3 regions of the Enterobacter sp. 186315 genome follow, and region 1 is predicted to be linked to each of the others. Evidence: predicted binding sites of a transcription regulator. Region 1 holds the regulator's gene; each other region holds the start of a gene.
What was found. Region 1 encodes CRP, which controls carbon source genes, mostly activating them, when cyclic AMP is high. Its sites were predicted from a motif close to ATGTGANNNNNNTCACAT; they were not measured.
Positions count from the first base shown of each region.

Region 2: a site for CRP is predicted at 1,686-1,703, ahead of rhaS (HTH-type transcriptional activator RhaS). Genes of this name have one in related genera too.
Region 3: a site for CRP is predicted at 1,376-1,393, ahead of deoC (deoxyribose-phosphate aldolase). Genes of this name have one in related genera too.

Region 1 covers NZ_JBPTTK010000024.1:22,212-25,338, forward strand. Annotated here, with positions in the region: gene ACSVHP_RS19925 (phosphoribulokinase) at 1-399, shown strand, start outside; gene ACSVHP_RS19930 (OsmC family protein) at 466-870, opposite strand; gene crp (cAMP-activated global transcriptional regulator CRP) at 1,183-1,815, shown strand; gene ACSVHP_RS19940 (YccS/YhfK family putative transporter) at 1,873-3,127, shown strand, end outside.
Region 2 covers NZ_JBPTTK010000025.1:15,429-18,555, forward strand. Annotated here, with positions in the region: gene rhaR (HTH-type transcriptional activator RhaR) at 1-647, opposite strand, end outside; gene rhaS (HTH-type transcriptional activator RhaS) at 721-1,557, opposite strand; gene rhaB (rhamnulokinase) at 1,859-3,127, shown strand, end outside.
Region 3 covers NZ_JBPTTK010000002.1:235,911-239,037, forward strand. Annotated here, with positions in the region: gene ACSVHP_RS03525 (YjjI family glycine radical enzyme) at 1-1,261, opposite strand, end outside; gene deoC (deoxyribose-phosphate aldolase) at 1,525-2,304, shown strand; gene deoA (thymidine phosphorylase) at 2,405-3,127, shown strand, end outside.

The DNA of each region.
Region 1 (3,127 bases):
AACCTGGAGTGGATCCAGAAGCTGACGCGCGATATGAGCGAGCGCGGGCACTCCCGCGAGGCGGTGATGGATTCGGTGGTGCGTTCCATGGAAGATTACATCAACTTCCTGACCCCGCAGTTCTCCCGCACCCACATCAACTTCCAGCGCGTCCCGACGGTGGACACCTCAAACCCGTTTGCCGCCAAAGGCATCCCGTCGCTGGACGAGAGCTTTGTGGTCATCCATTTCCGCAATCTGGATAACATCGATTACCCCTGGCTGCTGGCGATGCTGCAAGGCTCTTTCATTTCTCATATGAATACTTTAGTGGTTCCGGGCGGGAAAATGGGGCTGGCGATGGAGCTGATCATGACCCCGCTGGTGCAGCGGTTGATGGAAGGGAAGCAGATCGAGTGATCATTTTCCCTCTCCCTGTGGGAGAGGGCCAGGGTGAGGGCATCAACGCGCACGATGCCCAATTTGTTACGCTTCGATCACCTCAAACGAATGCGTAATTTTTACCGCTTTCTCCAGCATTAACGCCACAGAGCAGTATTTCTCCGCAGAAAGGTCAACCGCGCGCGATACCGCCGCGTCCTTGAGCGCTTTTCCGGTCACGATAAAATGCAGATTAATGTGGGTGAAATAGCGTGGAGCCTCTTCGCGACGTTCTGAAGTAAGCTTTACCTCGCAATCGGTGACGTCATGACGCCCTTTTTGCAAAATCGACACCACGTCAATCGCGCTGCAACCGCCCGCCGCCATCAGCACCATCTCCATTGGGCTTGGGGCTTTATCGCCGGAGTTGCCGTCCATCAAAATCTGGTGTCCGGAAGCGGATTCGCCCAGGAACGTTAAACCTTCAACCCATTTCACACGCGCTTGCATATTCATTAACTCCAACGTTGCATTTTTGGTGACAGATTACGCGTGCGTTACATTTCTCGCAACGGAAGGCGACATGCATCATGCTGAAGCGAGACACCAGGAGACACGCGGCAAAAGCTATGCTAAAACACTCGGGATGCTACAGTAATACATTGACGTTACACATGTATGCAGAGGACATCAAACTTTACTGGCTGCGATAATGTTACGACAGCCGACTTCCCAGGGTATGGGTAAGAATTCGATTGCAACCCCAGAGTCTGGATGCATCTTATGACTCTGGTGACAGCTTATAACAGAGGATAACAGCGCATGGTGCTTGGCAAACCGCAAACAGACCCGACACTTGAATGGTTCTTGTCTCATTGCCATATTCATAAGTATCCATCAAAGAGCACGCTGATTCACCAGGGTGAAAAAGCGGAAACGTTGTATTACATCGTTAAAGGCTCGGTGGCAGTGCTGATCAAAGATGAGGAAGGCAAAGAAATGATCCTTTCTTATCTGAACCAGGGCGATTTCATCGGTGAACTGGGCCTGTTTGAAGAAGGCCAGGAACGTAGCGCCTGGGTTCGTGCGAAAACCGCGTGTGAAGTGGCTGAAATCTCCTACAAGAAATTCCGTCAGCTGATTCAGGTTAACCCTGACATCCTGATGCGTCTCTCTTCCCAGATGGCGCGCCGTCTGCAAGTGACCTCCGAGAAAGTGGGTAACCTCGCCTTCCTGGACGTGACAGGCCGTATCGCACAGACGCTGCTGAACCTGGCGAAACAGCCAGACGCCATGACCCACCCTGACGGTATGCAAATTAAAATCACGCGTCAGGAAATTGGTCAGATCGTCGGCTGTTCTCGTGAAACGGTTGGCCGTATCCTGAAAATGCTCGAAGACCAGAACCTGATTTCCGCCCACGGTAAAACTATCGTGGTTTACGGGACCCGTTAATTCCGGTCAAACGGCGTGGCATCGCGAGGTGCCACGCCGTTTTTGTCTCTATTCCCCATGTGGCGCAGGCTGATCTATCACCCGGAAGTTAACTATGCACTGCGACAAACGCTGGTGTTATGTCTTCCCGTGGCCGTGGGGCTGATGCTCGGCCATCTGCAACAAGGTCTGCTGTTCTCCCTCGTTCCCGCCTGCTGCAACATTGCCGGTCTGGACACGCCGCACAAACGCTTTTTCAAACGCCTGATTATTGGCGGCTGCCTGTTTGCAGGCTGTAGCCTCGCCGTGCAGCTGCTGCTGGCCCGCGATATCCCGCTCCCGCTGATCTTAACCGTGCTGGCGATGACGCTCGGCGTGACGGCAGAAATTAGCTCGCTGCACGCCCGGCTGCTGCCCGCCTCGCTGATTGCCGCCATCTTCACCCTGAGCCTCGCCGGGAACATGCCGATATGGGAGCCGCTGCTGATCTACGCGCTCGGCACGCTGTGGTACGGGCTGTTTAACTGGTTCTGGTTCTGGCTGTGGCGCGAACAGCCGCTGCGCGAATCCCTGAGCCTGCTGTACGTTCAGCTTGCGGACTATTGCGAGGCGAAATATACCCTGCTCACCCAGCACGCCGATCCGGAAAAGTCGCTGCCGCCGCTGCTCACCCGCCAGCAGAAGGTGGTGGATCTCATCAGCCAGTGTTATCAGCAGCTGCATATGCTCGCCGCCAATAAAAACCAGGACTACAAGCGCCTGCTGCGCATTTTCCAGGTGGGGCTCGATCTCCAGGAGCATATCTCCGTCAGCCTTCACCATCCGCAGGAGGTGCAAAAGCTGGTGGAGCGCAGCCACGCCGAAGCGGTGATCCGCTGGAACGCCCAGACCGTTTCCGCACGCCTGCGCACGCTGGCGGACGACATTCTTTATCACCGCTACCCCACGCGTTTTAACATGGACAAACAGCTTGGCGCGCTGGAGAAAATTGCCCGTCAGCACGCGGATAACCCGGTCGGGCAGTTCGCCGCGTGGCACTTCAGCCGCATTGCGCGCGTGCTGCGCACCCAGCGTCCGCTCTATCCGCGCGATCTGATGGCCGACAAGCAAAAACGTCTGCCGCTGCTGCCCGCGCTGAAAAGCTATCTGTCCCTTAAGTCCGCCGCCCTGCGCAACGCCGCGCGGATAAGCGTGATGCTCAGCATCGCCAGCCTGATGGGGATGGCGCTGCACCTGCCTAAGCCCTACTGGATCTTAATGACCGTGCTGTTCGTGACCCAAAACGGCTACGGCGCCACGCGGGTGCGCATTCTGCACCGGGCGGGCGGCACCA
Region 2 (3,127 bases), on a different contig from region 1:
TGGGTGCGGAACTGCTGGCGCAGGGCGCGCTCGCTGCACTGCTCCTGCTCGCAAAACTTCTCCAGCACAAAGCTTCTGTTCAGGCTTCCCGCAAGGGTGGTGATCAGCTTGTCGAGCAGCGCCTCCTGTTCCGTGGCGGAAGGGTTATCGGTGGCGTAACGGTAGCGTTTGAGGGTCATCACCAGCTGGGCGAACAGCAGCTCTGCCATCTGATTTGCCAGGGCATCGCTCTTCTGGCTCTCCTGCTCCAGCTGCGTAATGACCTGGCGCACCGCGTTCATGCCGTTGCTGCTTAACCGCCAGTGCGGCGCGCTTTTATCAACGTTAAAACCGGGGATGTTCGCCGCCCAGTCGACGTTAAGCTTCAGCCTGTCGGGGCAGTAGATGACGTTCTGCAACACCAGATCGTTCACCGAGGCATAGGAGTGTTTATCTTCAGCGCGGATGTAAAACAGGTCGCCGCGCGTGATGCGGTAGGGGCGATCGTTGAGAACGTGCAGGCCGTTGCCGCGCCACACCAGCACCAGCTCGCAAAATTCATGGGTGTGTTCGGCAAAGACGTTTTGCGGATAGCGATCCGCCACCGCGACGGCCTGCCCGGCGGAGGCAAAAAAATCATCTTTGCGAAGAATCAACTGAGCAGCCACACCACGACCTCAACGGCAAATAACCGAACATTATTAGCCTGTTTGCGGCAAAAAAACGGTGACTGCCCTCGCGTTACTGAAGGGAGGCATCTTTCCCCTGGCGGATATCGCGCGGCGACCAGCTAAATTCGCGGCGAAACAGCGTCGAAAAGTGGTTACTGTCGCCGAAACCGCAGCGATAGGCGATATCGGTCACGCTATCGTCCGTATGGCGCAGCAGATGACGCGCTTTGATCAGCCGCAGGCGATTGAGATAGCGCTGGGGCGTCAGCCCGGTATGCTGCTTAAGCTGGCGATGCAGGGTGCGCAGCGAGAGGGAAAAGTCATCCGCCAGCGTTTCCCAGCAGACGTCTTCGGCGAAATGGTCTTCCAGCCAGGCCATCAGCTGGTTGAGCCGGGCATCGTTATTCTCCAGCCCTTCCACCAGGCTACTGCGGCGCAGCAGCACCAGCAGCTGCATAAACAGCAGCTCGCGGGTCGCAATGTTGTGCGTTTCTTGTCCGTCTTCGCTCTGCTCCATCTGGCTCACCAGACCGCGCACCTGCTGGAGCGTGGACTGGTTCACCCGCCAGTGGGACGGATAGTGCCCGTCCTTCTCCTGCGGCAGAAGCTGGTTCAGCCCGGAGAGAAACTGGAACGCGTCCGGCGAGCGGTAGAGGACGTTGGTCAGACACAGGTTGTCGGTATGTTCATACAGGTGCCTGTCGTGATCGCGCACGAAGCACACCGTCCCGCCGCTGATGGTGTAGGGCTGGCCGTTGAAAACGTGAATGCCCGTCCCGTGTTCCACAATCACAATCTCATGAAAATCATGATGATGTTCCGGAAACGCGGCCTGAGGGAGCCGTGGCTCAATCGCGACGGGCGACGCTCCCGAAGGAAAAAAATCCACGCTGTGTAGTACGGTCATAACGGCCCCCACCAATGAGAAATGTTCTCAAAATAGTAATTAAGGCTCCGCGGGCTCACCTTAAATTTTCGACAGCAAACCTCGCAAAAACGGTCCGTTTTTCAAGAAACAGATGGAAAGATCCGGAAATGAGGTAAGCGTCACACTGGCTGAAAAGCCCGCCATTACTGGAAACTGTGAACTGCCTCACGTTCACCTTTGCTTTCTTGCCAGCCCCGGTTTTCGCCTGTCAGTGGCGAGAAGGTGGCTTTTTCTTCCCTTTCTTACACTCGTCGCCAATGACTTAAGAAAGGACGTGACCATGACTTTTCGCCATTGTGTGGCTGTCGATTTAGGCGCATCCAGCGGCCGCGTGATGCTGGCTACCTGGGACTGTAACCAGCGCACGCTTTCGCTTCGGGAAATGCATCGCTTTGTTAACGCCCTGCAAAAGCAGGACGGGTTTGACGTCTGGGATATCGACGCGCTGGAAGCGGAGATCCGCACCGGGCTGAACAACGTCTGCGACGCGGGCATTCTGATCGACAGCATCGGGATTGATACCTGGGGCGTGGATTTCGTGCTGCTCGGGCGCAACGGCGAGCGCATCGGCCTGCCGGTATCGTATCGCGACAGCCGTACCGACGGGTTGATGATGCGCGCCATTGAGCAGCTCGGCACGGCCACGATTTACGGCCGCAGCGGCATTCAGTTCCTGCCGTTTAACACCCTTTATCAGCTGCGGGCGCTGGTTGAGCAGCAGCCGGAGCTGGTGTCGAATGTGGCGCACGCCCTGCTGATCCCCGACTACTTCAGCTATCGCCTGACCGGCAACATGAACTGGGAATACACCAACGCCACTACCACCCAGCTGGTGAATATCAACACCGACAACTGGGATCAGCACCTGCTGAGCTGGACCGGCGCATCGCCCGAGTGGTTCGGCACGCCAACCCATCCCGGTAACGTGATCGGTCAGTGGACTTGCCCGCAGGGGAACGCCATCCCTGTTGTCGCGGTGGCGAGTCACGATACCGCCAGCGCGGTGATTGCCTCCCCGCTTGCCGATAAAAACGCGGCCTATCTCTCTTCCGGCACCTGGTCGCTGATGGGCTTTGAGAGCAAAACCCCCTACACCAGCGACGCGGCGCTGGCGGCGAATATCACCAACGAGGGCGGCGCGGAAGGCCGCTACCGGGTGCTGAAAAATATCATGGGGCTGTGGCTGCTTCAGCGGGTGCTGAAAGAGCAGAACATCACCGACCTGCCCGCGCTTATCGCCGACACCGAAAAGCTGAAGGCCTGCACCTTCCTGATCAACCCGAACGACGACCGCTTTATCAACCCGGCCCACATGAGCGCCGAGATCCAGACCGCCTGCTTCGAAGCCGGGCACGCGGTGCCGTCCAGCGCCGCCGAGCTGGCGCGCTGCATTTTCGACAGCCTCGCCCTGCTGTACGCCGACGTGCTGGGCGAGCTTGCCGCGCTGCGCGGGAGGCCGTTCAGCCAGCTGCATATCGTGGGCGGCGGCTGCCAAAACCGGCTACTGAACCAGCTTTGCGCCGACGCCTGCGGCATCACCGTGGTGGCC
Region 3 (3,127 bases), on a different contig from region 1:
GGGTGAGAATATCGCTGATGCCGGAGTGGTAATGCTGATGATGCGGCGCAACCGCCAGCAGATGGCTGATCGGGTCTGGCTCGTCGCCGTATGGCAGGCGCGCCCCCGGCGTGGTGCCGATATCCGAGCTGATCCCGGACTGGGCGTGGAGCATTGCCCGCTGCTTCCAGCCGTGCTTCACCGGCGTGTTCTCAACGAAGGCCGCGAGCTGTTCGCTGATGCGATAACCCACCGCGTTGGCCTGCGCGTCGCTGCCGTAACGGCCTGCGATCCCCGCTTTTTCACACAGGACGTTCACCGCTTCGGCCAGGCCGTACATGCCGAACATGGGCACAAAACGCCCGGTGTCGATCAGCCCCTCTTTCACCAGGAAGCTATTCTCAAAGAAGCCCGATTGCTCATAAAGGAAGTCGCAGCGGGCGTCGATGATGGCGATTTGCTGTTCGCAGTAGTGCGGCAGCGTGCGGGTGAAGAAGTCGTCGAGAGAGTCGCTCTGTTCGGCAATGGCTTTCAGATTCAGGCGTACCAGCGTGCTGCCCCCGCCCGCCAGCGGCAGCGAGTTGTAACAGCTCACCACGCCATAACCGCCTTTTGTGAAAATTTTATCATTCCCAGGGCCGTTAGAAATATGCGGTTTGCTGCACTCGCAGATGTTTTTCGCAACCTCAAGCAGCAGATCGTCTGGGGTGATATCGGGATCGTAAATAAAGGTGAGATTCGGCGCGACCTGCTTCAGCTCGGCATCGGCGCGTAAAATGGCGCGCGTGACGGGGGTATCTGCCGGGCCGATATTGGCGTGCATAAAGGCGTCCGGCAGCGTTCTGTCGAGGTAGCGCCAGAAACGTTTTATTCGAACATCGATTTCGTCTTGTGTTAGAATTCTAACATACGGTTGCAGGATAGCGTCGAGATGGCCGAGATAGACGGGCATGGATGTGACGGACGGAACATGGTGGTACAGGATGGTCAGCAGCGAGAGGGCATCGTCCAGATCCTGCGCCCCTTCCAGCTCCAGCCACTCTGAACCCTTCGCCAGGAATTTAGCGTAGTCCGGCAGCACGTAGCGCGGTTTGTAAGGCGCATGGCCTTCGAACATGTCGCAGATCAACCCTTCGTCCAGCGCCGCTCTGGCCGCCTGCGGCAGGTCAGGGTAGGGCAGGTTGTTTTCCGCTTCCAGCGCCAGAAAATGACGTTTCTGCTCGGGCGTAAGCACCTCGCTTGTCACAATATGCTGGCAACTTTGTTGCATGGCGTCGGACATATTCACTTCCTTTATAGTTCCGCAATTGATGCGCGGATTGTAGGAAGTCAGCCTGCCGGGGCTTTTGATCCGACAGGGGTAATCGCTGCTTTAGTCGGCGGTTTCAGCAATAAAATTTGAAGTTGATCTCATTACAGTAATGCAAATTTGTATGCAGTTTTCATTAACTGTGATGAATGTCGAAGTGTGAATGCGGGTGGATGTTAGAATACTCACAGACCCGCAAGGTGAAATTTTATACGGCGATGCCGTTGGAGAATGTTATGACCGATTTAACTGCAAGCAGCCTGCGTGCGTTGAAACTGATGGACCTGACCACCCTGAACGATGACGACACCAATGAGAAAGTCATCGCCCTGTGCCATCAGGCGAAAACGCCGGTGGGTAACACCGCTGCCGTCTGTATCTATCCACGCTTCATCCCGATTGCCCGTAAAACGCTGAAAGAGCAGGGCACGCCGGATGTGCGTATCGCGACCGTGACCAACTTCCCGCACGGCAACGACGATATCGAGATTGCGCTGGCAGAAACCCGCGCGGCGATTGCCTACGGCGCTGACGAAGTTGACGTGGTCTTCCCGTACCGCGCGCTGATCGCCGGTAACGAGCAGGTTGGTTTTGACCTGGTGAAAGCCTGTAAAGAGGCCTGCGCGGCGGCAAACGTGCTGCTGAAAGTGATCATCGAAACCGGCGAGCTGAAAGAAGAAGCGCTGATTCGTAAAGCGTCTGAAATTTCCATCAAAGCCGGTGCGGACTTCATCAAAACCTCTACCGGTAAAGTGCCGGTTAACGCCACCCCGGAAAGCGCGCGCATCATGATGGAAGTGATCCGCGACATGGGCGTGTCCAAAACCGTGGGCTTCAAACCGGCAGGCGGCGTGCGTACCGCAGAAGACGCGCAGCAGTTCCTGGCGATTGCCGACGAGCTGTTCGGTGCCGACTGGGCCGATTCCCGCCACTATCGCTTCGGCGCATCCAGCCTGCTGGCAAGCCTGCTGAAGGCGCTGGGTCACGGCGACGGTAAGAGCGCAAGCAGCTACTAAGTTTGAATTGCCGGGTGGCGCGACGCTTACCCGGCCTACAGCATCGTGGTCGGGTACACCGTACCCGCCACCATTCACCCGATTCCGCATGGGGGTTACCGTGTTTCTCGCACAAGAAATTATTCGTAAAAAACGTGATGGTCATGCATTAAGCGACGAAGAGATCCGCTTCTTTATCAACGGCATCCGCGACAACACCATTTCCGAAGGGCAGATTGCTGCGCTGGCGATGACCATTTTCTTCCATGATATGTCGATGCCGGAGCGCGTTTCGCTGACCATGGCAATGCGGGATTCAGGCACGGTGCTGGACTGGAAAAGCCTCAACCTCAACGGCCCGATTGTGGACAAACACTCCACCGGCGGCGTGGGGGACGTAACCTCCCTGATGCTTGGCCCAATGGTGGCGGCCTGCGGCGGTTACATTCCAATGATTTCCGGGCGCGGCCTGGGACACACGGGCGGTACGCTCGACAAACTGGAAGCCATTCCGGGCTTCGATATCTTCCCGGATGAGCATCGCTTCCGCGACATTATTAAAGACGTTGGCGTGGCGATTATCGGCCAGACCAGCTCTCTTGCCCCGGCGGACAAGCGTTTCTACGCTACCCGCGACATTACCGCGACCGTCGACTCCATCCCGCTGATCACTGCTTCTATCCTGGCGAAGAAACTGGCCGAAGGGCTGGACGCGCTGGTGATGGACGTGAAGGTGGGCAGCGGCGCCTTTATGCCAACCTATGAACTTTCCGCCGCGCTGGCAGAAGCCATCGTGGGCGTGTCCAACGGTGCAGGCGTGCGTACCACTGCCCTGCTGACGGAC